One region of the Akkermansia sp. JRP_AM1 genome, then DNA from elsewhere that is predicted to be linked to it. Evidence: riboswitches for the same ligand, from Rfam matches in the RefSeq annotation. Region 1 holds a riboswitch; each other region holds the start of a gene.

Region 1 (10,363 bases):
ATCCATCCCAGGGGTTTTGGAGCATTTGCCCTTGGCATGTTTTTGTGCCGTTATTCCCTTGAAGAGTTGAAGAATGCAGTCGGTAAAGCGTGGCTGTACGTGCTGATGGTGTTTCCCGTTATTTTTATATGGGAAATGTACAGCACCGTTCAGGAGTCTGCGTTATCCTTGTGCATGGGCGTGCTGTGGCTGGCATCCTGCGCCTTCTTGATGATGCGGTATTTTCCGGGAATCTCCTCTTTCTGCGCCCGTTTGGCTCCCTCCGTCTTTTTTGTATATGCCGCGCATGCCCTGGTTTATGAGGGCATGCTCAGGCTCGGTTTTCCAAGGGGAAGCTTCTGGATATGGGGAATGGCCGTACCCCTTGTTTTTCTGGCTCTGAGCGGACTGTACTTTTTACTGGCGCGGATGTGTCCGGCAGTGTTGAAGTATATTGCGCTGAAGAATTGACCGTCTGCTATTTTTTTACGGTTACGGGAAGCCCCGCAACCATGAAGTAAACTTCGTCCGCGCTTTTGGCTAGAAGCTGGTTGGCGATGCCAAGCCCGTCGCAGTAGTGGCGCGTTTCCGCGTCCGCCTGGCTGATGCCCATGCCGGTTTCAGAGGAGACCAGAACCCAGGGCACGGGGGATTGGGGGATAAGTTCCTTCAAGGCCTCTATTTCCTCAATCAGCGCTTCCTGGAATGGTTCGTAGTCCGTAGGGTCCTTCTGGGCGTACAGGGTATTGGAGGTGAGCAGGGTTACGCATTCCAGAATGACGCCGTCCACCTGATCCAGCAGGCCGGATTCCCGGACGGCGGCGGCCACATGGCGGGGGCATTCCAGCGTAAGCCAGCTTGCCGGGCGCCGTTCCCGGTGCTTGCGCACGCGGTATTCCATGGATCCGGCTCCGGGCCACACCTCCGCCGTGGCGACGTACAGGATTTTTTTCCCGAATCCGGCGGCTATCTGTTCGGCGTATTGGCTTTTGCCGCTTCTGATGCCGCCCAGGACGAGCGTCATGCGTGCGGGATTGGCGTCAGTGTTTGGAGATGTAGCGTTCATGGGATTCCAGCATGGCCTGGTGGGAGTTCAGAAAGTCGTCCAGGCTGAAGACTTCCAGAGTGATGAGGGGGAGAAACGGATGTCCCACATGGGGTGGAGGATGGCGTCCAGCGTGGCGGCGGCCATGTGGTGCAGGGATTTGTGGTCCCGTTTTTCCAGCCCGTGCAGGTGGCACATGCGTATGTCCGGCAGCCAGAGCGGCAGCAGTTCTTCCGGCCGCAGGCCTTCCTTCCAGACATGGCCTATGTCAAAGCAGCGGGAATGGGGCGTGGCGGAGACCAGCTTGTCCAGGTAGTCGGTCGGGTGGCGTTCCAGGTTTTCCAGGGCCAGGCATTCCGGAGCGGGCAGATGGGGCGTGATTTGCTCCAGGCTGCGGAGGATGCGTTCCGTTTCACGCTCCGTAAGATGGGGGCGCATGTCCGGGCCGGGAATGTGGTCCGTAACCACGTGCATGACCCACGTGTGGGGCTCCAGTTCCCGGGTCAGGTCAATGGCGCGGATGATGTTTTCCGTGTAGCGGCGCCCTGATTCCTCCGTGGCGAAGCCGCCGTCCGTGGGCAGGTGGACGTTCCACTTGACCCCGGCGTCCGCGGCGATTCCGGCCAGCTCCCGGATTTCCGCCGGGGTAATGAGTCCCTCCCCGTGCTCTCCGGCTTCCAGCAGGAGCAGGGCGATGTCATCCGCGTAATGGACGCATTCCCTGATGGCGGGGACGTAGTAGTCCGGGATGATGAAGGAGGTGCAGCCGATGTTGAGGCCCGGAACGCGGCATTTGTGCGGAGTTTTCATAAGGTGCAGAAGGTGAGCAGGACGAGCCATTCCGTGCATTCCACGGTGCAGCCGAACACGTCCCCGGTGACGCCTCCCAGGCGGCGGCGGGCATACAGGAGCAGGGCCGTGGAACCGGCCAGGGCCGTGAGCAGGGCGTACAGCCCGTGCCATCCTGCCAGCGCGCAGGCAGCCAGGGTGACGGCGGCGGCTATCAGGTCGTGGACGGGGCGCGTCCCTTGCTTGAAGGCTTCCCCATGCCGCCGGGGCGCGCGCCCGGAAAGCGCATGGCGATGAAGATCTGGCTGCGGGCCAGCAGCCCGGCCAGCGCGCACGCCGTGAGCAGCAGCTCCCATGAACCGCAGGCCGCCAGCGCCGCCAGCGCGGCGCCCTTGAAGGCCAGGTTAAAGAACAGGGCCGTGCCGCCGAAGGTGCCCAGGCGGGAGTCTTTCATGATTTCCAGCCTGCGTTCCCTCGGCACTTCCACGGGCAGTCCGTCCCCGCAGTCCGCCACTCCGTCCAGATGCAGGCCGCCCGTGATGGCTACCCAGCAGGCGCAGCCGATGACGCCGCAGACCAGCGAGGGGAAGAGCAGGGTGGCCGCCCAGGTCAGGCCGCCTGCCAGCCCTCCCACGACGAGACCGACCAGCGGGAGCCATGCGGAGATGCCGTTCAGGTCGTTTTGCAGCGGCCACGGGCCTACGGGCAGCCGGGTCAGGAAGCCGAAGGCGGAGCGGATGGTGGTAATGACGGCCATGGCGCAGGGAAAGGAGGAGTTAGCGCGGAACGGTGATGTCCAGTTCCGGCAGGGTTTTCATTTCAGACAGCACGCGCGTGGCGGCGTCCAGCAGAGGAAAGAACAGGGCCGCCCCCGTGCCTTCCCCCAGGCAGAGGCCCAGGTCCATGTACATGGTGACGCCGATGTGGTCCATGATGAGCTTGTGCCCCGGTTCCGCGGAGTTGTGGGAACCGATGAAGTACTGAGCCGCTTCCGGGCGTATGCCCTGGGCGATGGCTGCCGCCGCCCCGGCAATGAAGCCGTCAATGACGATGGGGACGCGCAGGGAGGCCGCGCCCAGCATCAGTCCGGCCATGGCCCCTATTTCCGGTCCTCCTACCTTCGCCAGCACGTCGATGGCGTCGGAAGGGTCGGGGTTGTTCAGGGCGATTCCCTGTTCGATGAGCTCTATTTTTTTACGGATGACTTCCCCCTTGACGCCGGAGCCGCGCCCCGTCACGGTTTCCACCGGGGTTCCCGTGAGCACGGCCACGATGGCGGAAGAGGGCGTGGTATTGCCGATGCCCATTTCTCCGGCTGCCACGATGTCCAGCCCCCTGGCTTTTTCCTCCCGGGCCATGTCGATTCCCACTTGCAGGCATTCCAGCGCCTGTTCCCTTGTCATGGCCGGGCCCCTGCTGAAATCGTTGGCTCCGTGCATAACTTTTCTTTTCACCAGCCCCGGCAGGTCGCCGAAGTCGTAATTCACGCCCACGTCCACCACGGAGAGGCGGGCTCCCGCGTTGCGCGTGAAGGCGTTGATGGTGCCGCCGCCTTGAAGGAAATTGCGGGTCTGGATGTAAGTGACGTCCGTGGACGTCAGGCTGAGGCCGTGGTCGGCAATGTGGTGGTCCGCGGCGAAGAGGACCACGGCTTTGTCCTTCAGGCGCGGCGCGGGATTGCCGGTCATGGCGGCAATCTGGATGGCTACGGGTTCCAGCTTCCCCAGCGCGAGGGGGGCTTGGCCAGTATTTTCTGATGTTCCAGGGCGGTTTTGGCGGCCTGTTCGTCCAGCGGGGGAATATGCAGTTTGTTCATGATGGTCAGAAGCGGGGAATGAAGAAAAGGATGAGGGAGAAGACCAGCGTGCCCGCGGCGGCGGTCATCCACATGAGGCGTATGGCCAGGGCCAGGTCACTGACGGCGGCTTCCGTGCGCCCGGTTCCTATCCACGGATAGTCCGCAGGAATCCCCTTGTAGGAGACCGGACCGCCGATGCGGAGGCCCAGCGCGCCCGCGAAGGCCGCCTCGCTCCAGGCGGAGTTTGGGCTGGCATGGGCGCGGCGGAAGGCCCAGCCCGTAGTGAGCGCCCTCCGGGCGGAGGTTCCCTTCACGAAGAGGGCCGCCAGGGAAATGCACGGCAGGATGAGGCGCGCGGGGATAAAGTTGAGCGCATCGTCCGTGCGGGCGGCAAAGGTGCCGAAGCGTCTGTACCGGTCGTTCTTTTTCCCCCACATGGCATCCAGAATATTGAAAACGCGGTGCGTCAGCGCGGCGAAGGCCGCGCCGAAAGGACCTCCTGCCAAACAGCCTGCTGTAGCCCAGAACAAGGTGGAAAAGACGCCGTCCGTCAGATTTTCCGCCACGCTTTCAATAGCCGCCCTGGCCATGCCGTGACGGTCCAGCCGTTCCGTGTCCCTCCCTACGATCATGGAAACGGCGTGCCGCGCCTCGCCGTCCTTCCCGCTGCGCAGGGCGTTCGCCACCCGCAGCGCATGTTCCGCCAGGCCGCGCGGGGCCATGCAGATGTAAATGACCAGAACGGCCGGAATCCAGGGAATCCACGGGGAGGGGAAGACGGAAAAGGGAAGGCAGAATACCGCGCAGGCAAGCCATGCGGCGGCGCAGGTTCCTAAAGCCGCCGCCGTTCCCGCCGTAAAAGTCCCTCCCCACAGCCGCCGTGCCAGGGTTTCCGCGCGGCGCGCGCACCAGCCGATCAGGCAGACGGGATGGAACCTGTTGGGCGGATCCCCCGCCAGAATATCCAGCAGAAGGGCCGCAGGCAGGATGAACGGGCACGGAAGCATGGGTCAGCGTTTCAGTTGAAGAATACGGTAGATGGCCTTGAGGTCCAGATGCTCCCGGACTACGTCCGCCAGGCGGTCCAGCGCGCCGTCCAGGTCATAGGAGGCGTGCAGGGATGGATTGGGGGACAAACCGGAATCCACTCTGACCATGTTGATGAACGCGCGGCGGAACTCGTCGCCGTCCAGCATGCCGTGCAGGTACGTGGCCCAGATTCGGCCTTTGCCGTAGCCGCAGGGGGAGCCGTCTTCCCGGAACATGATGGGGACGCTCGCTCCCTCATGGCGGGTGACGCCGTGGTGGATTTCATAGCCCGCCGCGGGAGGGGCCAGCGGCGTGCTTGCCCGGCGCACGTTGAGCAGGGTTTTGGCGGCGGCGAAAGTGGTGGAAAGCTCCAGCAGGCCAAGCCCCGGCGTCCGTTCCTCCGCGGATTCCATGTGCAGCGGGTCCAGAATGTCCGTTCCCAGCATTTGCAGGCCGCCGCAGACGCCCAGCATCCACTTTCCCTGTTCAGCGTGCCGGCGGATGGGTTCTTCCAGCCCTGCGGCGCGCAGTCCGGCCAGGTCCGCCGCCACGCTCTTGGTGCCGGGCAGGATGACCAGGTCCGGGTTCCCCCATTCCTCCCGTGTCCGCACCTGGCGGAGGCGAACGTCCGGCTCCGCCGCCAGCGGGGCGAAGTCCGTGAAGTTGGAGACGTGGGCGGGCATCACTACGGCCACGTCCAGGCAGTCCGCGTGCCTGGCTTGCTCGTCCTGTTCAAAGGGCAGAGCGGCCCGGTCCTCTTCCGGAATGCTGATGTTCCGTATCATCGGGATGACGCCCAGCACGGGCCTGCCCGTACGGTCCAGCATGTAGCTGTGCGCCGGGGCCAGCAGCTCCGGGTCTCCGCGGAACTTGTTGACCACAAAGCCCGCCAGCAGCTCTTTTTCCCAGGGGGCGAACGTCATCCACGTCCCCAGGAAGGAGGCGTACACGCCGCCCCGGTCAATGTCCCCGGTGAGCAGAACTTTGGCGCGCGCATAGCGGGCCATGTTCATGTTCACCACGTCTGCGGATTTCAGGTTGATTTCTCCGGGGCTTCCGGCCCCTTCCAGGCAGAGGACGTCATACTCGTCCGCCAGGGAATCGTACGCCCGGCGCACGTCCGGCCAGAAGCGCCTTTTGGCCGTAAAATATTCCCGCGCCTCCATGTGGCCTACGGCACGCCCCATCACGATCACCTGGGAGCCGGTGTTGGAATGGGGCTTGAGCAGGATGGGATTCATCCTGGCATCCGGGTCGATGCGGCAGGCCTGGGCCTGCACCATCTGGGCGCGGCCCATTTCCTCCCCCAGCGCGGTTACGCCGGAGTTGAGGGCCATGTTCTGCGCCTTGAACGGGGCCACCCGGTGGCCGTCCTGAAGAAAAATGCGGCACAGGGCCGCCGTGAGCACGCTTTTTCCAGCATCGGAGCAGGTGCCCTGAATCATCAGGGCCGGTTTGGGCAGTTTGCGGAGAATGGCGGGGCCGCCTCCCTTCAGCTCGGCCCGCAGGGCCTCTGCCAGCAGGGCGTGTTCTTCCGGCGTGCGGACGCCTGCACGGAACCAGCCGCCGTTTTCCAGCCCCGGATAATTGGAGCAGTCGCGCAGCGCGATGCCGTGGTTTTTCAGGAGCCGGGCGGCCAGGCCGGAAGGCGCCCCCGCCAGACGGAAGAGCAGGAAGTTGGCCCCGGACGGCAGCACGGCGGCGCCCGGCAGGGCAGAAAGCCTGCGGAACAGGTCTTCCCGGCGTTCCCGGTTCAGGGCGCGTTCCCCGTCCGCCCATGAAGGCGGCTGTTCCAGCACGGCCCGCGCCGCAGTCGCTGCAAAGGCGTTCACGTTCCACGCGGGCAGGGACTGCCTCAGCCGTTCCGCCAGTGGAGCGGCGCAGACGGAAAAGCCGCACCGGACGCCGGCGATGCCGTAAAATTTGGTCAGGGAACGCAGGACAACCAGGTTGGGCAGAAGGGCCGCGTCACGGAGAAGCGATTCCGTTCCGTCCGCGTAGTCAATGAAGGATTCGTCAATAATCCAGACGACTCCGGGGCGGTTCCGCACGGCCTGCCGCAGGGCCGGAACGTCCAGCAGCCCGCCGGATGGATTGCAGGGATTAGCCAGGAAAACGGCGCTTCCGTCTGCGGCCTGTTCCGCCGGCAGGAGGGAAGACGGAATGAAGGAATCCCGTTCCTCCGTCCGGATGGAAAGAACGTCCGTGCCGTGGCGCAGGCAGGCCAGCCTGTATTCGGAAAAAGCGGGTTCCGGAATGACGGCCCGTTTCAGTTCCAGCGCGCGCGGGAGGGCGTGAATCAGTTCGTTGGCTCCGTTGCCGAAGGTGAAGCAACCGGAAGGCAGCCCGTAATGAACCGCCGCCAGTTCCCGCAGCTCCGCCATGTCCGGGGAGGGGTAGGGAACGGCTGCATCCATGGCCTTCCACAGCGCGGAGGCAATGAACTCCGGCATTCCCTCCGGCCTCAGGTTGACGCTGAAATCCAGAATCTCCCGTTCGGGCCGTCCGGCGTCCGCCGCCAGGGATTTTAAATCCCCTCCGTGTGAAAAACTGTTCATGCCGTAGTAATTAAGACCGGCGTTCCAGGATGGCGCCTGTTCCGGAAAAAGGAAGGAAACGCCTTGAAGAAACGGTTTTTCCGGAAGTTGGGAACTCCTCTGAAAACGGAAATCCTTCCCCGCTGCGGGAAGGAGGGTGAAAGGCGTGTCATGGGCGCATCATGTCCTGTACGCGCCGGGGGTGACAAGACAAAAATGGAGAACTCCGGTTGGAAAAACGGGATGGCGCGCGGCGGCTGAAAAGAGGAAGCGTCCATAAAGCGGCGGAATGTTCAAAGAAAATTTTTTTGGCTTGTCATACCGGTCTCTTTGGTATTTCATCCGTCTCATGAACCCTCATGGGAAGGGTTACAGACCTCAGGGACGCCCGTAGCCGGGCAGGAAATAGATTGGGGAATACCGGTGTGAATCCGGAGCGGTACCGCCACTGTAAGCGAGCCTGTCTCGCAAGCCAGAAGACCAGCCTGTGGGGTTGTCCAACTGTTCGGCGAGTTACCGAACGTAAGGCACCACAACCATGCTTTATACGAAGAAAGCCCTTCAGATGGGCGCTATTGCCGTTGGCCTTGCCGCATTCGCAGGCCAGTCCTCTCTTGCCGAGTCTGCTAAAAGAAGACTCCAAGCCCTCCGCCAGTTCGGAAACCATGCAGGTCATGCCGGAATTGACCATGGCGTCCCACTTTACGGGCGTGCCGTACAACCGGTCCGGGGTATCCGTTTCCATCATCAATCCGGAAGAATTCCAGAAAGCGGGCATTGAAACCCTGACAGGAGCCCTTTCCCAGACTCCCGGCGTCTTCACGCTGGACGGCGGCGGCACCTGGCAGCGCGGTTCCGTGAGCAACACCGTCATCCGCGGGATGAACAAGGAAACCTACACCCTGACCATGGTTGACGGCATGCGCATCAGTGATGTCAACATGTCCGGCAACAAGCTGCTGGGGATCACCAATCTCTTTACGGTGGACAATGTGGAAGTGGTGAAGGGCGCCCAGGGCGCCGTCTTCGGTTCCGGCGCCATTGGCGGCGTTGTCGCCATGGACACCCCGGAAGGGGAAGGCGATCCCGTGACCAGGATTTTTGCGGAAGCCGGTTCTTTCCATTCCTTCAACAGCTACGCGACTTCCTCAGGCAAGATCAAGAAGCTTTCCTACTTTGTGGGCGTGGGGTTTGAATCCACGGAAAACGATCCCACCATTTATCCGGCCATTTATGACAACCGGAAAGGCATGAACGACTTCCGCCAGTGGCAGGAAGCCGTGCGCCTGGGCTATGACGTCAATGACAAGGTGAAGGTGGGCTTTACCTACCGCCGCCTGGATTCCTACTTTGAATACCCCACGCCGTATGTGGATTACGACCAGTGGCCCGCCGTGACGGACCCCCACCTGTACAACACGGAAGACAAGAACCGCAGCAACCTGGTGACGGGGCGCGTGGATGCGGAAATTACCAAGCTGTGGTCCACCAGCTTCATGATCGGGCATTACAACATGGACTATTCCACGCATACGCCGGGCTTCGATTTCCAGCCCAACGTGATGTGCAACCGCCGCTTCCAGACGGAATGGCGCAATGCACTTACGTGGAACAAGGAATGGAAGACGGTCGCCGGCATGGCCTGGGACCGCTCCGACTACATGAGCGAAAACAATTACGTGGCCAAGGATGAATGGCAGAGCACGCTTGCCTTCTTTGCGGAGCAGATGTGGGCGCCCACGGACAACTTTGACGCCAGCGTGGCCCTGCGCCTGGAGCATGATTCCGTCTGGAACAACCACTTCACGTGGCGTTATTCCAATTCCTGGAAGGTGACGGGCAAGGATTCCCCCACCCGTATTTTCGGTTCCGTGGGTTCCGGATTCCGCGCCCCCACCTACTTTGAACAGTACGCCGCCAATTACGGCTACGTGGGCAATCCGGACCTGGATGTGTCCAAATCCCTGGGCGGAGACCTGGGCGTGGAACAGCGCCTGGCGGACAACCATTACGCTTCCGTGACGGGATTCTGGACCCGCATCAACGATGAAATCGGCACCAGGAGCGTAGGCACGTGGCCCAACTCCTACACGACTTACGACAACTTCTCCCACGCCACTTCCTATGGCGTGGAAGTAGCGTTCAAGGGGCAGTTCAAGGATGCGTGGAACAGCGGCTATTATGCCAACTACACCTTCACGATGCCCAAGCGCGACTCCATCGGCAAATATGAAACCATCCAGATGGCCAATACTGCCCGCCACACCATCAACGCGGAGGTTTATACCTCTCCGGTTGAAAAACTGACGGTCGGCTTCGGCGTAACATCCGCCATGGGCCGTACGGACTACAACTATGCCCGTCTGGACAACTTCTTTACGGCGCGTTTGTTCGCCAGGTACCAGGTGACGGACAATGTGGCGTTTCATGTGCGTGTGGAAAACCTGTTTGACCAGAATTTCATCATCACGAATGACTATAACTTCGGACCGCGCCAGGCCCGGGGGCTGGGAGTCTTCGGCGGCGTGACGGTCGAATTCTAATTGCTTTTCAGGACTAATTGTTGATTGCACCCCCATCTTCCGTCTTGCGGGCTGTTTCAGGCGAAGGGAACAGCCACGGGCGGAAGATGGGCTTTTTGTTTTCCGGTGGTTCCGGAATCGGTTAACATGCGGCGGTAATCTAAGCTGTGTTTCGCTGGCTGTACATTCTGGGGGCGTTGGTCCTCGCCGTCTTTCTGGGAGGAGTCCTTTACTTCGCCCAGCGGGAAGCGGACGTTTGGCATGAGGCCTCCGGACGGACGGACGGCAGGGGCATGCCTGCCGTGTTTGACGGCTTCGTGGAACGGTGGAACAGATCTGTGGAGCGGGAACTGCTCCGGGAACTGGCAGGCGGCGAGCGGAAGAAAAGCCTGCTGTCCGTCTCCCGTGGCGATGGGGATGGGCGGCGTCTGGCCGAGCAGGAGCGTTCCGTGGAACGCATCGGCAGAAGGCTGGAGCTGAAAGACCATATCCGCCAGCTTCCCCTGGAGGAGGTTCCTGCTGGATTGGAATGGCAGACCGGAATGGAGGAACCGGAAGTGGGTGACCCCCGGGCCGTGAAAGGGGGGCTGGTCCGGCTGTGGATCAATACGCCGTTTCCCGGAACCCTGCGGGCGTTCGGACCGGGAAGCGAGACCTTTTTCAA
Region 2 (10,363 bases), 810 kb from region 1:
GTAGATGACGGCGAGCGGCTGGGCCAGAATTTCCCCCACGGAATATATTCCGTGCTGTGCGCGCTGAAGCAGCGTGCGCGGTCCCACGCCATGCCCAGGCGGTGGAACAGGGCCTGGAAGGACGTGGGGGCGGGGATGAATTCCAGCCGGTCTCCGTCACAAGCCAGGGATTGGAGCGTGCCGCCCATGCCGTGGAACAGGGCGTCTCCGGAGGCCAGCACCACTACGTTGTTGCCGTGCCGTGCTTCTTCCAGGGCTTCCCGCGCCTGTTCCCGCGCGTTTTTGCCGATGGGGATGCGCCGGGCGTCGGAAGGGGGACAGGCTTCCAGCAGGGCGGAGGAGGCGTAAATGCTCTGTGCCTCTGCCAGTTTGCCAAGCAGGGCCGGGGACGGTTGAAGCGGGCCTGTGCCGCAGGAAAAAACAGTCAGGGGTGGCATGGAGGTATGTCGAGAAGGAGGTTGCCGGAAAAGCCGGAAATCAGGAAACGGACGGGAAGGCCGGGCACGTGGCGCTGGAACTGGCGCTGCGCTTCCGCGGCGAGGTCGCGGTAAATGGAAAGGTGGGCCTCTTCCGGCGTCAGGGAGAGCGCCTGGCGGACGGAAGAACAGGCCAGGATGCCCCGGCGCGCTTCCCGGAAAGCGGCGCATGGCGTTCCGCCGTGCGGAGAAAGAGCGGCATGTCCTGGGCCACCTTGTGGGCGTGGGTGTTGGCAAATCCGGCGGCGTACTTGCAGAGCTTGCCCGGCATGCAGGCCACTACGGCTTCCGTCATGCCCTGTTCACCTGCGCTCTGGAGGCTTTCCGCAATGAAATCCCCAATGCAGATGAAGGAAATGGAGGGGTATTCCGGCAGGAGGGTCTTCGCCAGCGCGGCGGTGCGGCCCCCGGTGCAGAACACGGCCTTCCTGAAGCCGGAAAGCCGGGTAGAGCGCACGCAGATGCGGATGGTGGCGATGTAGGCTTCATGGCTGTACGGGCGAACGATGCCGCTGGTGCCCAGAATGGAGATGCCCCCCACCACGCCAAGCAGGGGATTGAGCGTTTTCCCGGCGAGCTTTTCCCCGTCCCGCACGGAAATTTCCGCCAGCCAGCACCCTTCCCGCATGCCGGCGCGTGCCAGATTGTCCGTAATCATGCGCCGCGGTCCGTGGTTGATGGCCCATTTGTGCTGCTCGCAGTCCAGGCCCGGCAGCGTGCACAGGCCTATGCCTCCGCCGGAGCGCAGGATGAGGAGGGCCCGGCCAATGGGCAGGAGATAATCTTCCCGGGCGGCCTGCTCCGGCACGGCTGCGCTTACGCGCGCTTCCAGCACGGCTCCATGGGTGCAGTCCGGGTCGTCCCCTCCGTCCTTGACGATGCGGGCGAACCCCGGCGCGCAGTCTGCCAGCGGAAGCGTTCTCGTCTCCCCGTCCGGGAAAAGCAGGGGAAGCGGTCCGTTGATTTCTTCCCCGTTCAGCGTTTTCCATGCGGCCGTGATGGCGGCGGCGGCATTGGCTCCTGTGGAAAATCCTTTCCGGAGCGGCTGGCGGAGGGGGGCGGACATGGATGGGGGACGGCTTTTTGGAATGCGGAAAACTTAGGAGGCGGGCAGGTTTTCCAGAATGGCGTGCAGGGTGGTCACGGCCAGGGCGCTCCCGCCGCGCCGCCCGTCCAGGACAATCTGCGGGACGGGGCACGTCCCGGTCAGCAGCTTGGATTCCACGACGTTGACGAAGCCCACCGGCATGCCTACGATCAGGGCGGGCCTGATGCCTTCCTCCAGCGCGTACCGGGCGATGCGGGCCAGGGAAAGGGGAGCGTTCCCGATGAGGACGATGGCTCCGTCCAGGATGGGGCGCGCTTTTTCCGCGGCGCAGATGGCGCGCGTCCTGCCTGTGGATTTGGCCTGTTCCGCAATGTCGGCATCGGAAATATGGCAGTGGATGTCCTCCCGTGCGTAGCCGGGATGGGCGCGCCTCAGCCGTTCCACGGAAAGTCCGGCGCGGATCATGTTGGAATCGCAAAAGATGGGGCAGTGCCTGCGGAGCGCCTCCAGGGCGGAGGGAATGGGATCATGGCGGAACGCCAGCCCCTCGCCGATGGAAAGGTCCGCCGTGGTGTGGATGAGCCGCCGCATGACCTTCCATTCGGCAGGCGGCAGCTCTTCCCAGCCGTGGAACTCTCGTTCAATGGCGGCAAAGCTTTCCGCCTCAATGGCGGCGGGGGGCATGTCCCAGCGGATGTTAAATTCAGAGGTCATGAGAAGTCAGTGGGTATAGTGGATGAAAAGTCCCGTCAGGGCAATAAGAAGGATGGCCCCGATCATGCGGGAAAGCTGCATGACCACCACGATGGTCAGGGCATCCCGCGTGGGGAAGATGCCCATGGCGGAGGGAAGGTTGCGCCGCAGGGCGCGGATGGGGTTGCCGATGGCGCTGGCTACCAGCATGGCCAGCAGAATCTGGGAGGAGGTGACCATGCCGTGGCTGCGGAGGTTGGCGGCCACCCCTGCGGCCTGGACCAGGCCGCCCATCTGCGCGGCGACGATGCTCATGAGCTCCGCGGGAAAAATGCGGTTCACCCAGTCTGGCACATGTTCCTCCCACCAGGAAAACAGGCCGTTTTTCATCAGCCATTCCACGCCGATCATCAGGGGGACCGTCAGGCAGAGCATCCGGAAAACAAGCGCCAGCACCCGCAGGCACGTCTGGCGCAGGGATGTGCGCCATTCCGGGGAGGCGTGCTCCGCGGCGGCCACGGCGCCGGCATTCCCGGAATCCGGCACGGCGGCGGGGCTCTTCCTGCGGTGGAGGAACAGCACGGCCGCTATGAACAGGAAGCCGAAGCCCATCTGCCACCCGAAGTAGCAGATGGCGGGCAGCCCCACCGCGCCGATGACCGGATACGCCACCCGCAGGGAGTGGGAGACGTAGGAAAGGTAGCTGTTCACCATGCCGCCCGCAATCAGGTTGGAATGAGTAATTTTGCCTTTTGCGTGGCTGCTCACCAGCATGCCGTTGGCGGCGGCATTGGAATAAAGCGCCGTGGGGATGGACAGGCTGATGATTTCCGGCAGGTGGGCCCAGCGGGCCAGTCCGCCGAACAGCTTGCCCAGGGCAAGATGCCAGCGGAAGATTTCAGCAATGCCGCCGATGAAGGCCGCCACGGCCACCAGGCCGATCAGGCTGCCAATCTGGGGAAGGCGCGCCAGAATTTTTCCCGCGCCTGTCTCCGGAACCTGGGTGTTCCGGGAATGATGGCTCTTTTTGGGCGGCGGGGCAGGGCTGGAAGCGGCGGCTTCCGTCTTTTCCCCTCCCGCCTGCGTTTCCCGGGTGGATTCCCCGGCAGGCTTCATGGCTGTGCGGGCTTTTCCCGATCCCCCGGCGCCCATGCCGGCGGGCATGTGGACCACCATGACTCCGGAGGCTGCCAGGGCCAGCGCCAGCCAGAGCCAGCGGAGGGGCCGGCGCCAGGGATAGGTGCGGGAGTGCCTGGTGCGGTTCATGCCTTCTTGACGAACATCAGGGAAAGGTATTCTTCCGGCCTTGCGTCAATGACGTCGATGTCGTCCGTAATAAACTCGTCGGGCATGCCGAGCCTTTCCCCGTAAATGACGCGGATGTCCTTTTCCCGCCGGATGCGCTCCATCAGGCGCGCGCGGCTGCGGTAGGTCTTCATGAGAACGGTGGTGGTTCCGGGCGGGAACTCCAGGGAATCCGCCATCTCCGGCTTGAAGGCGGGAATGACCCGGAGCCGTTCCCCGTTTTCCACCAGTATTTGGCGGCTGCGGGCCGCCAGGGTGCAGAAGGAGGTGACGCCCGGCACCACTTCCGCGTGCAGGCCGGGATTCCGGCTGAGCAGGAGGCTCAGAATATAGCCGAAGGTGCTGTAGGTCATGGCGTCTCCCAGCGTGGCAAAGGCGCAGTCCAGGCCGCGGGAAAGAACTCCCTCAATAATGGCCGTATTCTTTTCAATCTGCTCCTGCCTGGTTCTCGCGTCGCGGGACATGCTGAAAACCAGCTTGCGGAACTCCGCCTTCACGCCGCCCACGGAACGCACCACCGCTTCGGAAATGCTGAAATCGCTGTTGGGTCCGGTCACCGTAAACACCACGTCCACGGAGCGGAAGACGTTGACGGCCTTGAGCGTGAGGTATTCCGGATTTCCGGGGCCGATGCCCACCCCGTAGAACTTTCCAGGGCTGGCCATGTCAATGCGCTTGTTTGGGGGTCATGAGGTCGTCCTCCGTGGTCCGGGCATGGCGGGAGAAAACGGCGCGGATGCCCGGGTTTTCCCCCAGCCCACGCAGGTGGGTCTTGACGGTGAAGCCCTCCTTCCTGAGCATGGAAGCCCAGGAATCCTCCTCATCCCCGCCCAGGTCGTTCTTGGCGTGGTCTCCGGCCACCAGCATGAAGGGGGCCAGCCAGACGGTCTTGGCGCCGGACTTTTTAAGCTGTTCCAGAATGGGGGCCACCCCCGCGTTCCTTCCACGGTGGCGAAAAACGCCAGGCTGTCGCGGTCGTTCAGCTCGCGGGCGAAGTCGGAAAGCACCATGTCGCAGCGTCCTTCCTGCTGGCCGTGCCCCATGAGCAGGATGGCTTCATCCTTCTTCCGTTCCGCGGGGAAATGCTCCAGAAGGGCCGTGATGGCCTCGTTCCTGTCCCGTTCGCTTTCCAGCAGGGGGCGGCCGATGAACACGTGGTCAAAGCTGTCCGGATGGCGCGCCAGGAAACTGACAATCTGCCTCTCCATCCGGGAAAACTCCTCGCCGGGGGCGATGTGAAGGGACTGGACGCGCAATGTGCGTATGCCTTTGCGGGCCATCTGTTCCAGATTTTCCTCCACGGAGGGAACGGGGGTTCCGCGTCCGGCAAGCTTCCTGCGGATAATGCTTGAAGTATAGCTCCACTTCAGGCGGTCCGGGGCATAATGGGCCAGCATGTCCTTCTCCAGCTCCTTGTAGGAGACGGTAGCGTCCTGGTGGCTGGTCCCGAAGGCCACGAGAAGAAGCCCTTCCTGCCGTGACGGCGCCGCCTGTTCCGCCGGGGCGGGGGACGCTTCCGCCCTGCATGGGGCGGCGGAAAGCACAGGCAGGGAAAACAGGGTGAGTCCTGCAAGAAAAACGGAGGAAAGGGGCAGGAATGCCCCCGGTACGTAAGAGGATGCTTCAATCATGCGTTGATAAGGTATGGTGAACCGGAGCAAGGATATTCGGACTCCGGGTCTCCAACCTCCCCCTCGCCTTCACCCTCCGGAATGGGAGGACTGGCTGACCGGAACGCTGGCGGAAAAGCGTTCCTTGAGGGTTTGTAACCCGATACCGCAGCGCGACTGTTTCCGGTTCTCACGGAATTCCCCGTTGCTTCGGCGTGTTTAATGGCGTTTTTAGCCGTCACTGTCAATGTTTATTAGAACGCCGCCGAATTTCCGGAGACTGGGAAAAAATGTGCGTGGACGGGTAAAAACCGCCTTTTGGCCGTTCCTGCGCCTGCTCTTGGAAAAAATGCAGGTTCCGGATGCGGAAGCGGTGGAAGACGGGGCATTCCGGGGTGCAGAAATCCCGGCGGAAAAGAGAGGGAGGAAGCGCCCCATTCCGTACCGTGCCGGGGCTTTCCAATCCGGTAGGCCGCAGGCCGGAGTTTGCTGCTTGCAGAAGGCGGGGCAGGTATGAGAACATGGAGCATGGCTTCTTCCCCGGATGTTGTAGAATATATCTGTTTCCAGCTCCGGCATGCCGGGGACATTTCCTTCAAAAAAATGTTTGGGGAATACGGCCTGTACTGTGACCGGAAATATTTCGGCCTGGTATGTGACAACCAATTATTTGTCAAAATCACGGAGCCGGGCCTGAAGCTGCTTCCGCAGCAGGAGCAGGGCAGTCCCTATCCCGGCGCCAGGCCGCATTTCCTGATGACGGAACTGGATGATGACCGGGCTCTCTCCTCCTTTGTCCGGGCAACCTGTTCCGTTCTCTCCGCTCCGGATGTCTTATCCGGGAAGAAGAAAAAAGCTTCCGGAGAAAAAGAAACAGGCGTCCGTAAACGCCTGTTTGTTCCGGATGAAATGCCGTTCGGCTGAAAGGCTTATTTATCTTCCGGAGCCTCTGGCACAGCCAGGGAAGAAAGGCTCTTTTTCAGATTGCCCGCAACGGTCTGCGTGGCTTCATTATCGGACTCCGCGAATTTGTCCACGGCCTGCGTCAGGGATTTGAGGTCGGATTCAGAAACCTTTCTCCCTTTCGCCTTGCGCTGTTCCAGGGCGGAAATCTTCTTGTTGAGGTCGGCCAGCTTCGGCAGGTCCTTGTTCGCCTTCAGAGTCGCCAGCGGTTCGTCGAACTCCTTGACGGAGGGGACCGCCGTCTTGAGGCGCGTGATGGCCGTCACCGCTTCCAGCGGGTTGGACTGGATCTGGGCCTGCACCATGTCCTTGGCGTCTCCCAGCCATTCGTCAAAAGCGGCGCAGACGGCCTGGGCCTCCTCGTCGTCCGTTTTCTTCCGCAGGGGCGTGATCTTGGACTCGATGTTGCTGCCGTTGGAAACGACCGTCTTGGCCAGGGATTTGTACTTGTCCAGCTCCACGCCTTCCAGGATGGGAAGGCCGCGTTCCACCTTCATCACCTCCTTTTTCACCAGGTCGTAAAGCTGGGTGGGATGCCCCTTGGCCACCACCTTTCCGTTGGCCCCGATCAGCACCGCATGCGGCAGGCCGCCCGGGCAGGAGGCCGCCGGAATATCCAGCCCCTGATAGACGGGGAAGGTAATCTTCTTTTCCTCCAGGAACTGCTTCACCCTGGGGGTCAGCCCCTGGCGGTGACTGCCAACCACGGTGAAACCCTTGGATTGGAATTTGTCCTGTAATTCCTGCAAATGCGGCATGCTGGCGATGCAGGGAGGGCAGTTGATGCCCCAGTATTCAAAAAACACCACCTTCCCCTTCAGGTCGGAAGCCTTGATTCTCGGCCCGTGGAGGTGGCTGCCTTCGTCAAAGGATGGGTAGGTGACTTTGGCGCCGTTCCCGTTGTCCGCCGCGTGGAGGAAAGCCGGGGCCGTCATGGCGGCAATGGAGCCGGACAGAATGAGGGCAGTAAAGGTTTTCATAGGATGAATGATGCAGAATCCCGCATTGAGTGTCAAGAAGGAAGCTCGCGCCCCGCGCTGCCTTCTCCGGTTGTTTCCTCGGCTGTCCCGCCTGTTCTGTTTCGACGGGCTGCGCACTTCCGGTCCGGGGAAGCCCGGCGGCCCGTTCCCATGGGAAAAACGCTTCAGGCAATATCCAGCCCCATGATGTAATCCGTCATGTAATAACCGTGGCCGATGTGGAAATCCCCGCGTTCCAGTTCCCGCATCCCCATGCGCCGGTAAAACTCCACCGCCCGGGTATTATAGCGGTTCACGTTCAGGCGCATCAGGCACGGTTCCGGGTGGATGCTCCTGATGTAGCTGACGGCCTGGCGGAACAGGTAGCTGCCGATGTGCAGCCCCTGGAAGCCGGGCAGAACATAAATTTTCTGCAAGTGGAAGACGCCGGGGCCTTCCGGCTGGACGGACAGGTAGCCGCAGTCCTCCCCCTGATGGGAGGCGATGAAATACACGTGCCCTTCCTCCATCTGCTTCTCCAGATTGGCGGGGGAATACATCCAGTCCATCATGAAATCCATCTGCTCCTGGGAAAGGAGGTCCCGGTAAGTGGCCGGAAAAGCCTGGAGGGCCAGTTCATGAATCAGCATGATGTCGTCCTTGGCGGCTTGGCGGAGTGTTGGCATGGCGGGAATATTACACGGAAAAGCCCCGGATGAAAAGGGCCTCTTCCACGTTCCCGGCGGAATTTTCCGTCCATGGCCCACTTTCCCCTCCCTATTCCGCCGGGGACGCCGTATGCTGGATGACACAGGCTTTTTTGACGGAAACCGGGGGGAAATCCTGTCTGTATTGTGAACCCTGCATGCATGCCAAATCATGAGAGAACCCATTCCCATACAACAATGGCTCCCCGCGGGGCCGCTGAGGGACATGGGTGAAAAATACGTGAGCGGCCTTCCGGACGTGGCGCAGAACCCCATCGGCCCGGAATCCCTCATGCACCAGTCCGACCACTCCTGGACGGAATACCTGGTGGCCTACTCCCTGCTGTATCCGTGGGTGGTGATCGCGCTGGGCCTCCTGGGCGGGCTGGCCCTGGGGGCCTACTACCTTTTTTGCCGCCGCCGGGAATACGACCACCGCATTTTCTGCTCCAAATGCGGCACCATGATGTACCCGTGCGGCCTGCACTGCCCCAAGTGCGGCACGTCCAATCCCAAACCCCGCGCCCTGAACTGGATTGGTTATTCCAGGCTGCGCACCGTGATTCCGTCCACCGGATGGAAAAGGCATGAGGAAGTCCTCCGCAGCTACCGGCGGTGCTTCTACTGCGGCCAGCCGCTCCATGAGCCTACGCTGAACCAGCGCTGCCCCGCCTGCGGAAAGGCGGTGCTCCAGGGGGAACAATCCGTGGACCAGTATGATGCGTATGTTGGGCGCCGCAGGGGCTGGACCTTTGCGGCCGTGGTCGTGCTGGGCATCATTCCCATCCTGGGGCCGCTGCTGGCCTCCTCCCTGTACAAGAGGACGCTCATCAACCCGTATTCCCTGTACATGACCGTATTCAGGGAAAGCTTCCTGATGGTGGTGCTCTTCCTGTGCCGCCATCTGTTCCGCCTGCTGCCGTTCATCGGAATCATCGGCATGCCCGTCCTCTGCGTGACGGAATACCACCTGTACCGGCGCATGTTCCTGTGGAAGACGGAGAAATATGACTTCGGCGAGAAGTAGGGGGGGCCTCCGGGCGGGAGCTTCTTCCCGGGGCGGCCTTTCCGGTGCATCCACGGGAAATGATGGGCTGCGGGATTGACTTGGAATCCGGGCCACGTACCTTTCCTCCATGCAGATGCGTTATGTCCTCTTGCCCTTCCTGGGAGCCCTTTGCCTGGCCCTGGCCGCCTGTTCCGTCACATACGGCAACAAATCCGTGGCGTCCCCGGAAGTATACGGCAGGCTGGCGCCGGGAAAATCCTCCAAGGCGGACGTTTACGACGCTCTGGGCCAGCCCTCCGACGTGGTGACCATGAAAAACGGCGTCTTGTGGACCTACCGCTACCACAAGGCTAAAAACGACTTCCTGGGCAATATTCCCCTCTTTGGCGTCGGCCTGATTGCCGGAGGGAAAAACGGGGACGTTTATACGGTGCTGGCCCTGTTTGACCGGCGGGGCGTGCTGGCCTCCCGTTCGGCGGCGCGGCAGAAGCTTTACACGTCCAACCTGGCTTCCCTGAAACGCTCCCTGGACGTCATGATGGAGGGCGAATCGTCACACCAGCGTGTGGAAATGGAGATGAAAAAGATAGGCCGCCCCTTTGACCCCTCTGCGGCCAAGGATGCGGACCTGCTGGAAAAGTCTCTTGATTAACGGCCTGCGGGCTTTCTCTTCCTTATTGTATCAAGTATGACAAGGAATCGTTTTTTTTCTAATGGACTAAACTTCCTGCATACAGTAAGTAGGCGGTGTTCCCCGAAGGGATACGGCAGGGATTCTTCCTGAATTCCTCCGCTCCCGGTGGAGCAAACCCTATAGAAAAATAGAATGAAAATGAAAAGAAAACTGGCATTGGTTCTGGCGAAGGCTTTCTCCGGAAAGTCCGTGCCGGAAAAGAAACGGGAAAAAGAGGTAAAGGCCTCCAGGAAACTGGAAGCATGGCTGAAGGCTTCCAGAATGCGGTCCTTCTAGAAAAGGCCTGCTGACGGAAAAGGCGGATTCGGGCGCTGGCCGCCCGGTTCGCGGGGAGGGACGGGGAGAAAAAAATTGAGTCTCCCTTTTTTCATCGTACCATAAAACGATGAAGCGCGTGAATGGGACGATGGGGACGGCTGGGTCCTTTGGGACGGAGAGGGAAGGGAGGACAGATGGATGACGGGCGTTTACTGCCTAAGGGAGGCGGCTACAGACGGCTTCTTTCATTCCGCAACGCCCAAATCATTTACGATTTGACGGTAGCTTTCTGCGACGCTACTTGAGTCGTGATGCGCGTACTACTGACCAGATGGTGCAGGCGGCGCGTTCCGGCAAGCAGAATATTGCGGAGGGGAGCATGGCTTCCGCCACTTCCCGTGAAACGGAAATCAAGCTGACCAATGTAGCCCGGGCCAGCTTGGAAGAGCTTCTGCTGGACTATGAAGATTATTTGCGTATGCGCGGGTTGAGGCTATGGGATAAGGATTCTCCCGAATCTCTGTTGATGCGGAAGGCCTCCCTGCGGCATGACCATTCGGAATGGTTTTTAAATCTGGCTCATTCCAGAAACGATGAAGTGTTCGCGAATATGGCGGTTTGTCTGATTTATCAGGCCGCTT
Region 3 (10,363 bases), 1.0 Mb from region 1:
GGATGTCGAACATGGTCGGCTGGGTCAGACTTTGCCCGGAGCGAACTCGAAGTTGCGGAAGTGGACGGGGATGGAGGCCGGCTCCAGCCTGGTCCGGTCAAACAACCGGCTCGGCGCGGGGAGAGAGTTGAGTGTTTGTTTGGTCAGGTAGAAATTTTGCACGAAGTAGTTGCCCCCATACCCGCGCTTTGTCAAGTCGCGTATGATGTTGTTGACGTGATCTTCCGTCAATAAATCGGGATGGACGGTGGTTCTGACTTCAAAGGCGGTTTGGGAGGCGATCAGGTAGTCCAGAGTTGCGGAAAAGGAGGGGAAAAGGTCGGGCCTGCCGGTGACGGCGCCGTATTGTTCGGGGGCGCCTTGTAGTCCAGGGCGATGTAGTCGCAAAGCCCCTCTTCCACCAGCGCTTTCACCACGCCGGGCCTCGTGCCGTTGGTGTCTATTTTAATCGCGAAGCCTAGCTGCCGTATCTCGCGGCAGATGGGGATAAGGTCGGGACACAGCGTGCACTCGCCGCCGGACAGGACTACCCCGTCCAGAAATCCCACCCGATCTCTGAGGAAATCAAGGTAGTCCGTCCGGTCTCCGGCAGGAGAGCCCGTTCCTCTGACCAGGGAGACGTTGTAACAGTACTGACAAAACAAGTTACAGCCTCTCAGCCAGAAGATGCAGGCCACCTTGTTTGGAAAATCCAGCAAGGTGAGCGGCGTGATGTCCGCTATGCCCCGGCCCGTTCCCATTGACTTCGCATATGTTATTGGGAAAATTACCGCGGCTGTTCCGTTTGGGCGGAGCAGGAGCAGGGACGGTCCGGTTCCACGAAGTGGACGCGGTCGTGGAATTCGCCCTGTTTGCCGGCGTTAAAGGTTTCCACAGGGCGGTGATAGCCCATGACGCGCGTGTAAACGGTGCAGCGGGTACGGTCCTGTGCGTATTTGCTTAATATTTCCTGTTTGGTCATTGTCGTATTGATGGCTGGGTTTTGAAACGAGGCGGCTGGTTGAAAAGGGTTATTCATGCCTGTGGATGTGGAGCAGCTCTTCATCACAGAAGGGGCAGTACTGGTGCTCCCCGCGCAGGTAGCCGTGCTTGTCGCAGACGGAGAAGAGCGGGGTGACGGTCAGGTACGGCATGCGGAAGCGGGTCAGCACCTTGCGGACGATGTCCCGGCAGGCTTCCGGGGAGCTGATGGCTTCATTCATGTACATGTGGAAGACGGTTCCCCCGTGTAGCAGCACTGGAGTTCGTCCTGGAGCTGGAGCGCACGGAACAGGTCGCTCGTGTGGTCCACGGGGAGCTGGGAGCTGTTCGTGTAGTAACGCTGCCCCACGGGCCCGGCCTGGAGGATGTCCGGATAGCGCTTCTGGTCCTCCCGGGCAAAGCGGTGGGTGGTGCCTTCCGCAGGGGTGGCTTCCAGGTTGTACAGGTTGCCGGTTTCCTCCTGGTACTCCTGCATGCGCAGGCGGATGAATTCCAGGATTTCCTCCGCAAAGGTCCTGCCTTCCTCGGAGGTGATGTCCATCGAGTCGTTGGAGAAGTTGCGCAGCAGTTCGTTCATGCCGTTGACCCCGATGGTGGAGAAGTGGTTGCGGAAGGTGGGCAGGTAGCGCCTGGTGTAGGGGTACAGGCCGCGGTCGTACATTTCCTGGACGAAGGTTCTTTTCTTTTCCAGGCAGGATTTGGCCAGGTCCAGCAGTTCCCCCAGCCGGGCGAACAGTGCTTCCCGGTTCTGCTTGAACAGGTAGCCCAGCCGGGCCAGGTTGATGGTCACCACGCCGATGGAGCCGGTCATTTCCGCGGAGCCGAAGAGGCCGCCGCCGCGCTTGAGCAGCTCCCGCAGGTCCAGCTGGAGGCGGCAGCACATGGAGCGCACGGCGTCCGGCTTGTAGGCCCGTTCGTCCGGCACGCGTTCCCCGTTTTCATTCACGGTGTACTGGCTGCCGATGAAGTTCTGGAAGTAGGAGGAGCCGATCTTGGCGGCGTTTTCAAACAGGAGCGGCACGTTTTCCCCTTCCCAGTCAAAGTCTTCCGTGATGTTGACGGTGGGGATGGGGAAGGTGAAGGGCTGCCCGGTGCTGTCCCCTTCCGTGAGCACCTCGTAAAAGGCCTTGTTGATCAGGTTCATTTCCTTCTGGAAATGCTTGTAGGTCAGCTCTGTCAGCTTGTTCACGCCGCGTTCCCGCGCCAGGGAGAGCAGGCCCGGGTCCTCCACCCCTTCAAAGAGGTGCTCCCCGCCGCTGAAGGGGGCCTGGTCCCGCAGGTCCCGCGGCACGGTCCAGTCGATCGTGACGTTGGTGAAGGGGGACTGCCCCCAGCGGGAGGGCACGTTCAGGTTGTAGACGAAGCTGCGGATGTCCTTCTTGATGCGCGTGAAATCCGCCTGGTCCTTGAAGGCGTAAGGCGCCAGGAAGGTGTCAAAGGAGCTGAAGGCCTGGGCTCCGGCCCATTCGCTTTGCAGAATGCCCAGAAAGTTGGCCATCTGGCCCAGTGCTTCCCGGAAGTGGCGCGGCGGCCTGCTGTTCACGCGGCTGCGCACGCCGTTGAATCCTTCGTTGAGCAGGTTGCGGAGGCTCCACCCGGCGCAGTACCCGGTCAGGCAGTCCAGGTCATGAATGTGGTAGTCCCCTTCCCGGTGGGCGGCCCCCTCCCGTGCGGAATAAACCTGGTCCAGCCAGTAGTTGGCAATCACCTTTCCCGCCGTGTTATTGATGAGGCCGGCGTTGGAATACGTGGTGTTGGAGTTGGCGGCGATGCGCCAGTCGCTCTGGCCGATGTATTCCTCCACCGTCTGCTTGCAGTCCACGTACGTGTTGCCGGAATAGAGGCCCCCGAGCTGTTCGCGCTGCATTTTGTGCAGGAAGCGGTAGGTGATGAAGGTCTTGGCCGTGTCAAAGTATCCGCAGCGGAACAGGGCGCGTTCTATCATGTCCTGGATTTCTTCCACATGCGCGCAGTCCTGATGGCTCAGCTTGGCTTCCACTTCTTCGTAAATGGAACGGTTGTAGGCGGTGCCGGAGCTGTGGAACGCGTTCTTGACGGCTTCCTCAATTTTGTAGCCCTGGTATTGTTCCTTTTTTCCGGAACGCTTGATGATGCTTGTTGCCATGGTGGGTGTCTCGCTTGGAAGGGATGATGACCGCTCATCCGCGAGCCTGGGCAAAAGCCTGGAAAAATCATAGGCAGGGGCCGCCGCATGCGTGCATTTTTAACAAGGGGCACGATGAGGACCTGTGCGTATGTTCATCCTGTCCGCGGGATGGGATACGGGGGCATCAGGTCGTCTTCTGGCTTCCGGTGCGACATGTGATGGGGACTTCCCGACTGCTGGCAGTCAGTGTCCGGTCCATCGTCTACCGGTTACAGCGGCGCGTCCGCGACGGATTTTCACCGTCTTCCGTTACCTGCGCTGAAACGCAATGAACCACAGAAAGAGAGCCCCCGCAAGGAAAATGTATAAATAATGTATTAAATATTTATAATGATACAATATGTTGTATATATGCTGCAGGGAATGGTTGATAACGCGGCATTCCCTTCCGTCATGGCACCATATGTGCCCTTGCCTCCCCTTTCCGGGGACCGGGGAAAACGGGACAGGCCGAAAAGGGAAGATTCATTCCTCACGGAGAAATTTCAGCGCGGCTTTTTCCGTACCAGTCAAATGAATTTCTTTTCCTTTTCAAAAAACGGATGGCGTAAATCCTTCCTGCTGCTGGTTCTTCCCGCGCTTTCTGCGGGGAGCCCCGCTTCCGGCGCTCCCGCGGACTGGAATGAAAAGACCATCCGGGATAATCTCCGCCTGGTGGCGAAATGGCAGGCGGAGCATCCCAGAAAACGCTCGCCGCTGCACTGGACCTACGGCGCCTTTTATTCCGGCCTGGTGCAGTATGGCCTGGCCGTCCCGGAAGGGCCGGGATTGCCGCTGCTGAGGAAAACAGGAGGGGAACAGGAATGGAGAACCCTGAAACGGCATTACCATGCGGACGATCACGCCGTGGGCCACGCCTGGATGGAGATGGCGATGGAAGACGGAAATACCGCTGCGGCGGAGAAAATACGCGCCGTGCTGGACGGGGTGATGAACCGGCCCTCCTCCGCTTCCCTCCAGTTCGGGACTCCCGGCTGCCAGGACCGCTGGAGCTGGTCGGACGCCCTGTTCATGTCCCCTCCCGTGTTCGTGAAGCTGGCGGCCTATACCGGAGACCGCCGGTATCTGGAATTCATGGACAGGGAATACAAGCTCACCTGCGACTATCTTTTTGACCGGAAGGAAGGGCTGTTTTTCCGTGATTCCCGTTACTTCACCATTCCGGCGGCTAATGGGAAAAAGATGTTCTGGAGCCGGGGCAACGGCTGGGTGATTGCCGGACTGCCGCTTATTCTTCAGGACATGCCCGCGGACTGGCCTTCCCGCCCCTTTTATGAGGATCTGCTCAAGCGTATGGCGGCATCCCTGAAAAAATGCCAGTCGCCCGACGGTTCCTGGCACGCCAGCCTGCTGGACCCGGAAGAGCCCCCCTTGAAGGAGATGAGCGGCACCCTCTTTATCATGTACGGGATGCTGTGGGGGGTGAACCAGGGGTATCTGGATGCGGATGAATATCTTCCCGTCATCCGCAGGGCGTGGAAGGCCGCCTGTGATTCCGTCAACGCGGAAGGCGCGCTGGGCTGGGTGCAGCCCATTGCCGACAAGCCGGGCCATTATTCCGGGGAGGATACGGAAGCATACGGCGCGGGCGCCTACCTGATGGCCGGCACCGAACTGCGCAAATACGTCATTGGCCGGGACCATCCGCAGAGAAAGACTGTAACCGTCACGAACCCACTGGCCAAGTTCCGTCCTGCTGAAACCGTGTCGGTGCCCTGGACGTCCGGAACTTCCGGGAATGCCGCCGCCCTTCGCGTGTTTGACGTCCGCCACGGGCGCGTCATCCCGCACCAACTGGCGGATACGGATGGAGACGGAAGGACGGATACTCTTTTGTTCCAGAGCAATTTCCGGCCCGGAACGGCCCGTGATTTCTGGATTCTGAACGATTCCTCCCTGAAGGCGGCTCCTTCCGCGGACGTCTGTTTCAGCCGCCTGGTCCCGGAACGCCTGGATGATTTCGCGTGGGAGAACGATCTTACGGCGCACCGGATTTACGGTCCGGCCGTTGCCAGGCCGGCCCCTGAGGGGGAGGGCCTGGTTTCCAGCGGAACGGATGTATGGAGCAAGCGCGCGGGTGCTCCCGTCATCAATGAATTTACAAGCGGGGGGATTACCACCGGGATCATGGCAGGGGACTGGACATGTACAACGTAGGGCCGGGACGGGGCTGCGGCGGCATTGCCGTGTTCAGGGATGGGAAACCGCATGCATCCGGAAACTGGGCCAGCGCGCGGGCATTGTACAACGGTCCGGTCCAGACCGCTTTTGAGGTGGTTTATGCGCCGTGGGACATTGGCGGCGGCGTACGCGTGGCGGAGACGCGGAGGGTGGCTCTGGACGCAGGAAGCCGTTTTTCCAAAGTCCGCAGCACCTTGACCATCCGGGGGGCGGAAACGGTGAAGGCCGGCGTGGGAATGGATACCGGAAAGGGCAGGAATGATTATGAAACGGTCACGAAGGACCGGGAGGACGGCGGCTTGATGACGGCATGGAGCAGGCCCCGGAAGAATGACGGATGCCTGGGAACCGCCGTGATAGTTCCCTGGGGTCCGGAAGGCGGGGCAGTGGACTCGGAAGGCTGTACCTACTGGATCAGGGAGGCGGCGAACGGAAAGCCCTTTGAGTGGTACATGGGGGCGGTTTGGGACAAGGCTTCTCCGTTCAAATCCTCTGCCGCCTGGGAGGCGGAGGCACGCCGCGTCCGGGAGTGCGTCAGGCATCCCCTGCGAGTCCGGGTACGGTAGAGTTCGTCCTATCCTGCCGTTCCCCGCAGAGGATGACGGCAGCTTCCATCTTTTTTACGGAAGCGGCTGCGGCGGTGCGGGAGCGGCCAGCCATTCCGCCAGCACTTCCGGCTGGAGGGGGGCCGGGGTTTCCCGGGCGTCCGGAGAGGCCAGATTCAGGCCGTTCCGGACGACTTCCGACCGGATGGAGGCCAGGGAAAGGAGGGTGTGGAAAATGTGGTCGTGGGAGACGGCTTTCAGGCGGTTGGCCTTCAGCGCGCGCACCATGTCCGGGTAGCGTGAGGCGAAGGCGTCCGAATACCACACGAACATGGCGGGACGGTAAACAGGCGGCAGAACATGCCCCTGGAACATTTTTCCTTCCTCGCCCAGCGCCACGCCATGGTCGGAGCAGTAAAAATAAATGGCCGGCCTGTCCTTCAACAGTGCAATCATGCGGTGGACGGAGGCGTCCAGGTCCACGATGGAATTGTCATACGCATTGACGGTTTCTTCCAGACGGGCCTTGGGGTCGTCCATGTTGCAGGACGCCGGGGTAAAGCGTTCCGCCTGTGCGGGGTAGCTGAACGCCATGTGGCTGCCGTTGTTGTAAATGACGTAAAGCTGTTTTTCCCGGCCGTGCCGTTTCAGGGATTCCTCCATGACCAGGGAGGTGCGTTCCTGCATCATTCCGGGCGTTTCGTGCATGGGCGGCGTCTGCTTCCGTTCCCGGCAGTTCCGGGTCAGGATGCCCAGGGAATAGTCATGGATGGAGTCTCCGCACAGGTCCATGATCCGGACGGTGCGGAAACCGTGCTTGTTGAACAGGTCAATGAAGGAGGAATGGGCGGGGCGGCGGCGGGACAGTTCCGCATCCGTAAACATGCCGATGGCGGAAATCCTGGTCACGATGCCGAAGGAGGTGGCGTGGGGGAAGGAAACGACGTTGGGTTCCCGGGAAAGCAGGGGCATCGTGTTCTGGTGGTAGCCGTTGAGGGAAAGGTGGTCCGCGCGCACGCTCTCGCCCATGTGGAAGACCACGGCCAGGTCGTCCGGAGCGTCGCATCCGGAGAGGGGTTCCGCGCAGGACGGCAGGTTCCGGAGTTCATTGAAACGGCTTGCGTCCTGGGTGACGTATTCGTCCGCCAGCTTGTACGCCATCACGAAGTCCACGAGGGGCCAGCCCTTGGCCTTGTCAGAGGTGTAGTAAAGGTAAAGGGGTTCCGAGCTGTAGGAGGTGGCCGGAATGCCCAGCAGCAGAAAGATTCCGTACAGGCTCCAGATGCACGCCAGCGCGCCCCACGTGGCCTTCTGGCGCAGGGAACGGCGGCTCCAGTAAATGGCCAGGTAAATGAAGGCCGCCAGCAGCAGGGCCCCGGTGGCGGAGGCGGCGGTGCAGAAGGCGCAGGCTTCCCGGAAGTTGGTCTCCGCCATGCTGGAAAGGACGGAGAGGTTCAGCGTCAGCCCGTACCGCATCTGCATCATGTACAGGCCCGCGTTGAACAGGATGATGGCCGGAAGGACGACGTAGGCGGTAAAGCGGTATTTCAGGCAGAGAAGGATGGTGCCGCAGAGCAGGGAGGCGGAACAGGCGATGCCCATGCAGCTCATCAGCACGCTCTGGCCGTCATTGAGCACATAAGGATTGACCACCAGAGCCGCCGCGAGTCCGGCTGCCCACAGGCAGCGCATGCGGCGCGGAAAGAACGCGGCGCGAAGAGCCTGGAAGACGGCGGAAAGAGCGCCTGGCCGGCCTGCGTACCGTTCTGCGGAACGGGTGGATGCATGGGGAGGGGTCATCGCAAAGAAAGGATAAAGTATTCTTCCTGCTTGAAGGGGTGAGCCATTGTAAGGGTTTCACGGTGATGCTCAAGCAGAATGTGGCGGAACGCCTTTTCATGGAAGGGCCCAGGCAGGAAAAGGGAACCGCCGTTGAAACGGCGGTGCCGATAGCATCCGCCATTTTTTGCGCTTGGGGCTTGGTGCGGATGGCGGCGCAGGCAATTGGTCGTGGGGGCAATTGGTTGTGGGGGCAGCCCGTCCGGCATGCGGGGTTGACGGAAAGAGGGGACTTTCCGGTTGTAGTTGACAGGCCCGGTTTTGGGAGGGTATAGGGAAGCTTATGGAAAATCAGCCCGTTGTGCTGCAATGTCCTCAAGCTGTGAAAGGAGCCGCCTGTATTTGTGTCGTGGGGGCCGTGTCATTGCCCTGGGTCGCAGCGGCTTCCGGCCTGGGGCTTGTTCCCGGAACCGTGCTGGGCGCAGCCGGGATTTTGCTGGGGGTGGCTTCCGTTGCCTGCGCCGTTGTCGCCTTGTGCAGAAAATCCGTCGCATTCGGCATCATCATGATTTTAATCGGGATGCTCGCCTGCGCCGTAGCCGGAACGGAATGCATGTATTTAATGTTTTAAATGAACAAGTCCATCAATCCGGGCATTCAAAAAAGGTCCGGGGCCGGATGCACGTGGGAGGAGAGGACCAGGGCCACCCGGACAGTCGGAAGTGGAGAAAAGTCTTGAAGTCCGGAAAAGGGCCGGAACACGGTTCTGGAACGGCGCTTGCGGAATGACCGGAAGGGAAAAGCCGGCGATGCTTCTTCTCTGGCCGCTTCCCCAGATGGCAGCGGTTTCCGGCCTGTAAAAACCCGCCCGGAATGTTCCGGGCGGGTTTTGTGTGCCATGGATGGCCTCCGGTGCTCAGACGGAGTTTACCCGATGACGAGGAATTTTTCAGCCTTGGTGCCGCAGAGGGGGCAGGCGTCCACGCCTTCCAGAGATTTGAAGGTGTCCCCGCACACCAGGCATACCCAGTATTGCCTGGGCAGGGCGCTGGTGTCTCCGTTTTCCAGGGCCTTGAGGGCGGCGGCATAAAAATCGGCGTGTTCCTTTTCCGCTTCCGTGGCCCACGTGAAGGAGCGGACGGCGGCCTTCTGGCCTTCCTCTTCCGCCACGGCGATGAATTCCGGATACATGCTTTCGAATTCGTGGGTTTCCCCGGCGATGGCGGCTTTCAGGTTTTCCGCGGTGGTTCCTACATGAATCTGGATATCGATGGGGTCCATCGTTGCGCCCAGCTTTTCCAGAACCTTGTTGTGGTTGGCGGCGTGGACGGATTCCGCCTTGGAGGCGGCTTCAAACAATTTCTGAATGAGGGGCTGCCCTTCCTGGGCGGCTTTGGCGGCATAGGCTGCGTAAGTGGCGGAGGCGGTGCTTTCGCCCGTAATGGCGGCTTTCAGGTTTTCTATGGTTTTAGTCATCGGGAATGAATTTATAATAATTCTAAAAAGATGCAACTGAAAAAATCCTCCAAGGGAAGAAAAAACGCAAATTCCCCTTTCTGCGGCATCACGGGGAGCCGTTACACAATGATTCATTGACGCATGCATGGCGAGCCTGTACAACGGAAACGTTATGAAGAGCATTGTAACAATTAGTTCGGCATGTGCCCTGGCATTTGCAGGTATGGCTTCCGCCCAGGATGCCCCGGCTCCGGCACCCGCCCCGGCCGCTGAAACCCCTGCCGCGCCCACCGCGCCGGCCGCTGAAGTTTCCAAGGAAGCGAAGGAAGCCGCTGACCAGATGCTGGCTTTGATGAAGGAAATGTCCGCCACGCTCAGCACGGTGAAGGACAAGGCCACCGCAGACGCGGCTGCTGAAAAGATGGCGAAGATCAATGAAAAGGGCGAAGCCCTTTCCAAGAGCGCCCAGAAGGTCCAGGCTGAAATGGATGCCGCCATGCAGGCGCGCCAAGCCGAACTCCTGCCCATTTTCATGGGCATGATGACCGACATGCAGCGCTTGCAGCAGGCCGACTTCTTCGGAAGCCAGGCCCTGAAGGACGCCATGAAGCAGACCGGAGCTTCCGGTCCCGAAGAAGGCGTTGAAGTGGAGGAAGAAGTGGAAGTGGAAGCCGTTCCGGCCCCCGCTCCCGCTCCAAAGGAAGCTCCCGCTCCCGCCGCCAAGTAACTTTCTTTTTCAGGATTGATCCTCCTCCGGCATCTCTGGGTGCCGGAGGATTTTTTATGGGGAGGCCGTCCTGAAAAGCCTCCGTGGCGTGCCTCAGGCCTCTGCGGCAGCTGAAACGCATGCGTCCGACAGGATGCCCTGCTTCAGGGAACAGAGTTCACTGCCGCTCAATTTCAGGTTTGACTGGCGCAAGGGGCTGCGGCGCTTCTTGACTGGACGGGGCAACGCCGCGGGCGTATTGCGCGGAACGCTTGAAGACATCCGGAAACAGGCAGGCCGCCTCCGTTTCCGGGGCGGCCTGCGGGTGAGTGATCGGTTGGCGCCGGGGCTTTTATTTGGCCTTTTTCTTCCTGGCGGCGGCTTTGGCCGGCTTGGCTGCCGTTTTGGATGCCTTGGCGGGTTTTTCTGCCGGGCATTCGTTGACGGAGTTCCAGGACCAGTCCCATTTGTCCACGTTCATGGCGCAGGCGGTCAGGAGCGCTACGGAAGCGTCCAGGTCATCCTTGTGCGCCATTTCAATGACCT

What was found. A riboswitch is a leader RNA that binds a small molecule or an ion and turns the genes downstream of it on or off. The one in region 1 is predicted to bind cobalamin.
Region 2: another riboswitch for cobalamin. It lies ahead of PVA48_RS12070 (sirohydrochlorin cobaltochelatase); the one in region 1 lies ahead of PVA48_RS00365 (TonB-dependent receptor plug domain-containing protein).
Region 3: another riboswitch for cobalamin. It lies ahead of PVA48_RS05315 (ribonucleoside triphosphate reductase); the one in region 1 lies ahead of PVA48_RS00365 (TonB-dependent receptor plug domain-containing protein).

Annotation. Positions count from the first base shown of each region.
Region 1 covers NZ_CP118234.1:83,025-93,387, reverse strand. Annotated here, with positions in the region: gene PVA48_RS00400 (acyltransferase family protein) at 1-450, shown strand, start outside; gene PVA48_RS00395 (bifunctional adenosylcobinamide kinase/adenosylcobinamide-phosphate guanylyltransferase) at 458-1,045, opposite strand; gene cbiR (cobamide remodeling phosphodiesterase CbiR) at 1,073-1,834, opposite strand; partial or broken gene cobS (adenosylcobinamide-GDP ribazoletransferase) at 1,831-2,570, opposite strand; gene cobT (nicotinate-nucleotide--dimethylbenzimidazole phosphoribosyltransferase) at 2,590-3,501, opposite strand; gene cbiB (adenosylcobinamide-phosphate synthase CbiB) at 3,635-4,618, opposite strand; gene PVA48_RS00370 (cobyric acid synthase) at 4,622-7,198, opposite strand; cobalamin riboswitch at 7,541-7,680, shown strand; gene PVA48_RS00365 (TonB-dependent receptor plug domain-containing protein) at 7,792-9,720, shown strand; gene PVA48_RS00360 (ABC transporter substrate-binding protein) at 9,867-10,363, shown strand, end outside.
Region 2 covers NZ_CP118234.1:2,513,226-2,523,588, forward strand. Annotated here, with positions in the region: gene PVA48_RS12040 (SAM-dependent methyltransferase) at 1-437, opposite strand, end outside; gene cbiD (cobalt-precorrin-5B (C(1))-methyltransferase CbiD) at 577-1,542, opposite strand; gene PVA48_RS12050 (precorrin-8X methylmutase) at 1,576-2,238, opposite strand; gene PVA48_RS12055 (hypothetical protein) at 2,245-3,483, opposite strand; gene cobI (precorrin-2 C(20)-methyltransferase) at 3,480-4,187, opposite strand; gene PVA48_RS12065 (sirohydrochlorin cobaltochelatase) at 4,189-4,452, opposite strand; partial or broken gene PVA48_RS12070 (sirohydrochlorin cobaltochelatase) at 4,551-5,153, opposite strand; cobalamin riboswitch at 5,166-5,392, opposite strand; gene PVA48_RS12075 (TfoX/Sxy family protein) at 5,661-6,056, shown strand; gene PVA48_RS12080 (TlpA disulfide reductase family protein) at 6,062-7,075, opposite strand; gene PVA48_RS12085 (GNAT family N-acetyltransferase) at 7,240-7,740, opposite strand; gene PVA48_RS12090 (hypothetical protein) at 7,934-8,788, shown strand; gene PVA48_RS12095 (hypothetical protein) at 8,898-9,422, shown strand; gene PVA48_RS12100 (four helix bundle suffix domain-containing protein) at 10,024-10,363, shown strand, end outside.
Region 3 covers NZ_CP118234.1:1,123,776-1,134,138, reverse strand. Annotated here, with positions in the region: gene PVA48_RS05335 (aspartate:alanine exchanger family transporter) at 1-13, opposite strand, end outside; gene PVA48_RS05330 (hypothetical protein) at 25-231, opposite strand; gene PVA48_RS05325 (anaerobic ribonucleoside-triphosphate reductase activating protein) at 282-740, opposite strand; gene nrdD (anaerobic ribonucleoside-triphosphate reductase) at 767-961, opposite strand; partial or broken gene PVA48_RS05315 (ribonucleoside triphosphate reductase) at 1,011-3,106, opposite strand; cobalamin riboswitch at 3,259-3,432, opposite strand; partial or broken gene PVA48_RS05310 (glycoside hydrolase family 88 protein) at 3,479-5,895, shown strand; gene PVA48_RS05305 (phosphoethanolamine transferase) at 5,950-7,674, opposite strand; gene PVA48_RS05300 (hypothetical protein) at 8,029-8,268, opposite strand; gene PVA48_RS05295 (rubrerythrin family protein) at 8,581-9,129, opposite strand; gene PVA48_RS05290 (hypothetical protein) at 9,335-9,838, shown strand; gene PVA48_RS05285 (M42 family metallopeptidase) at 10,170-10,363, opposite strand, start outside.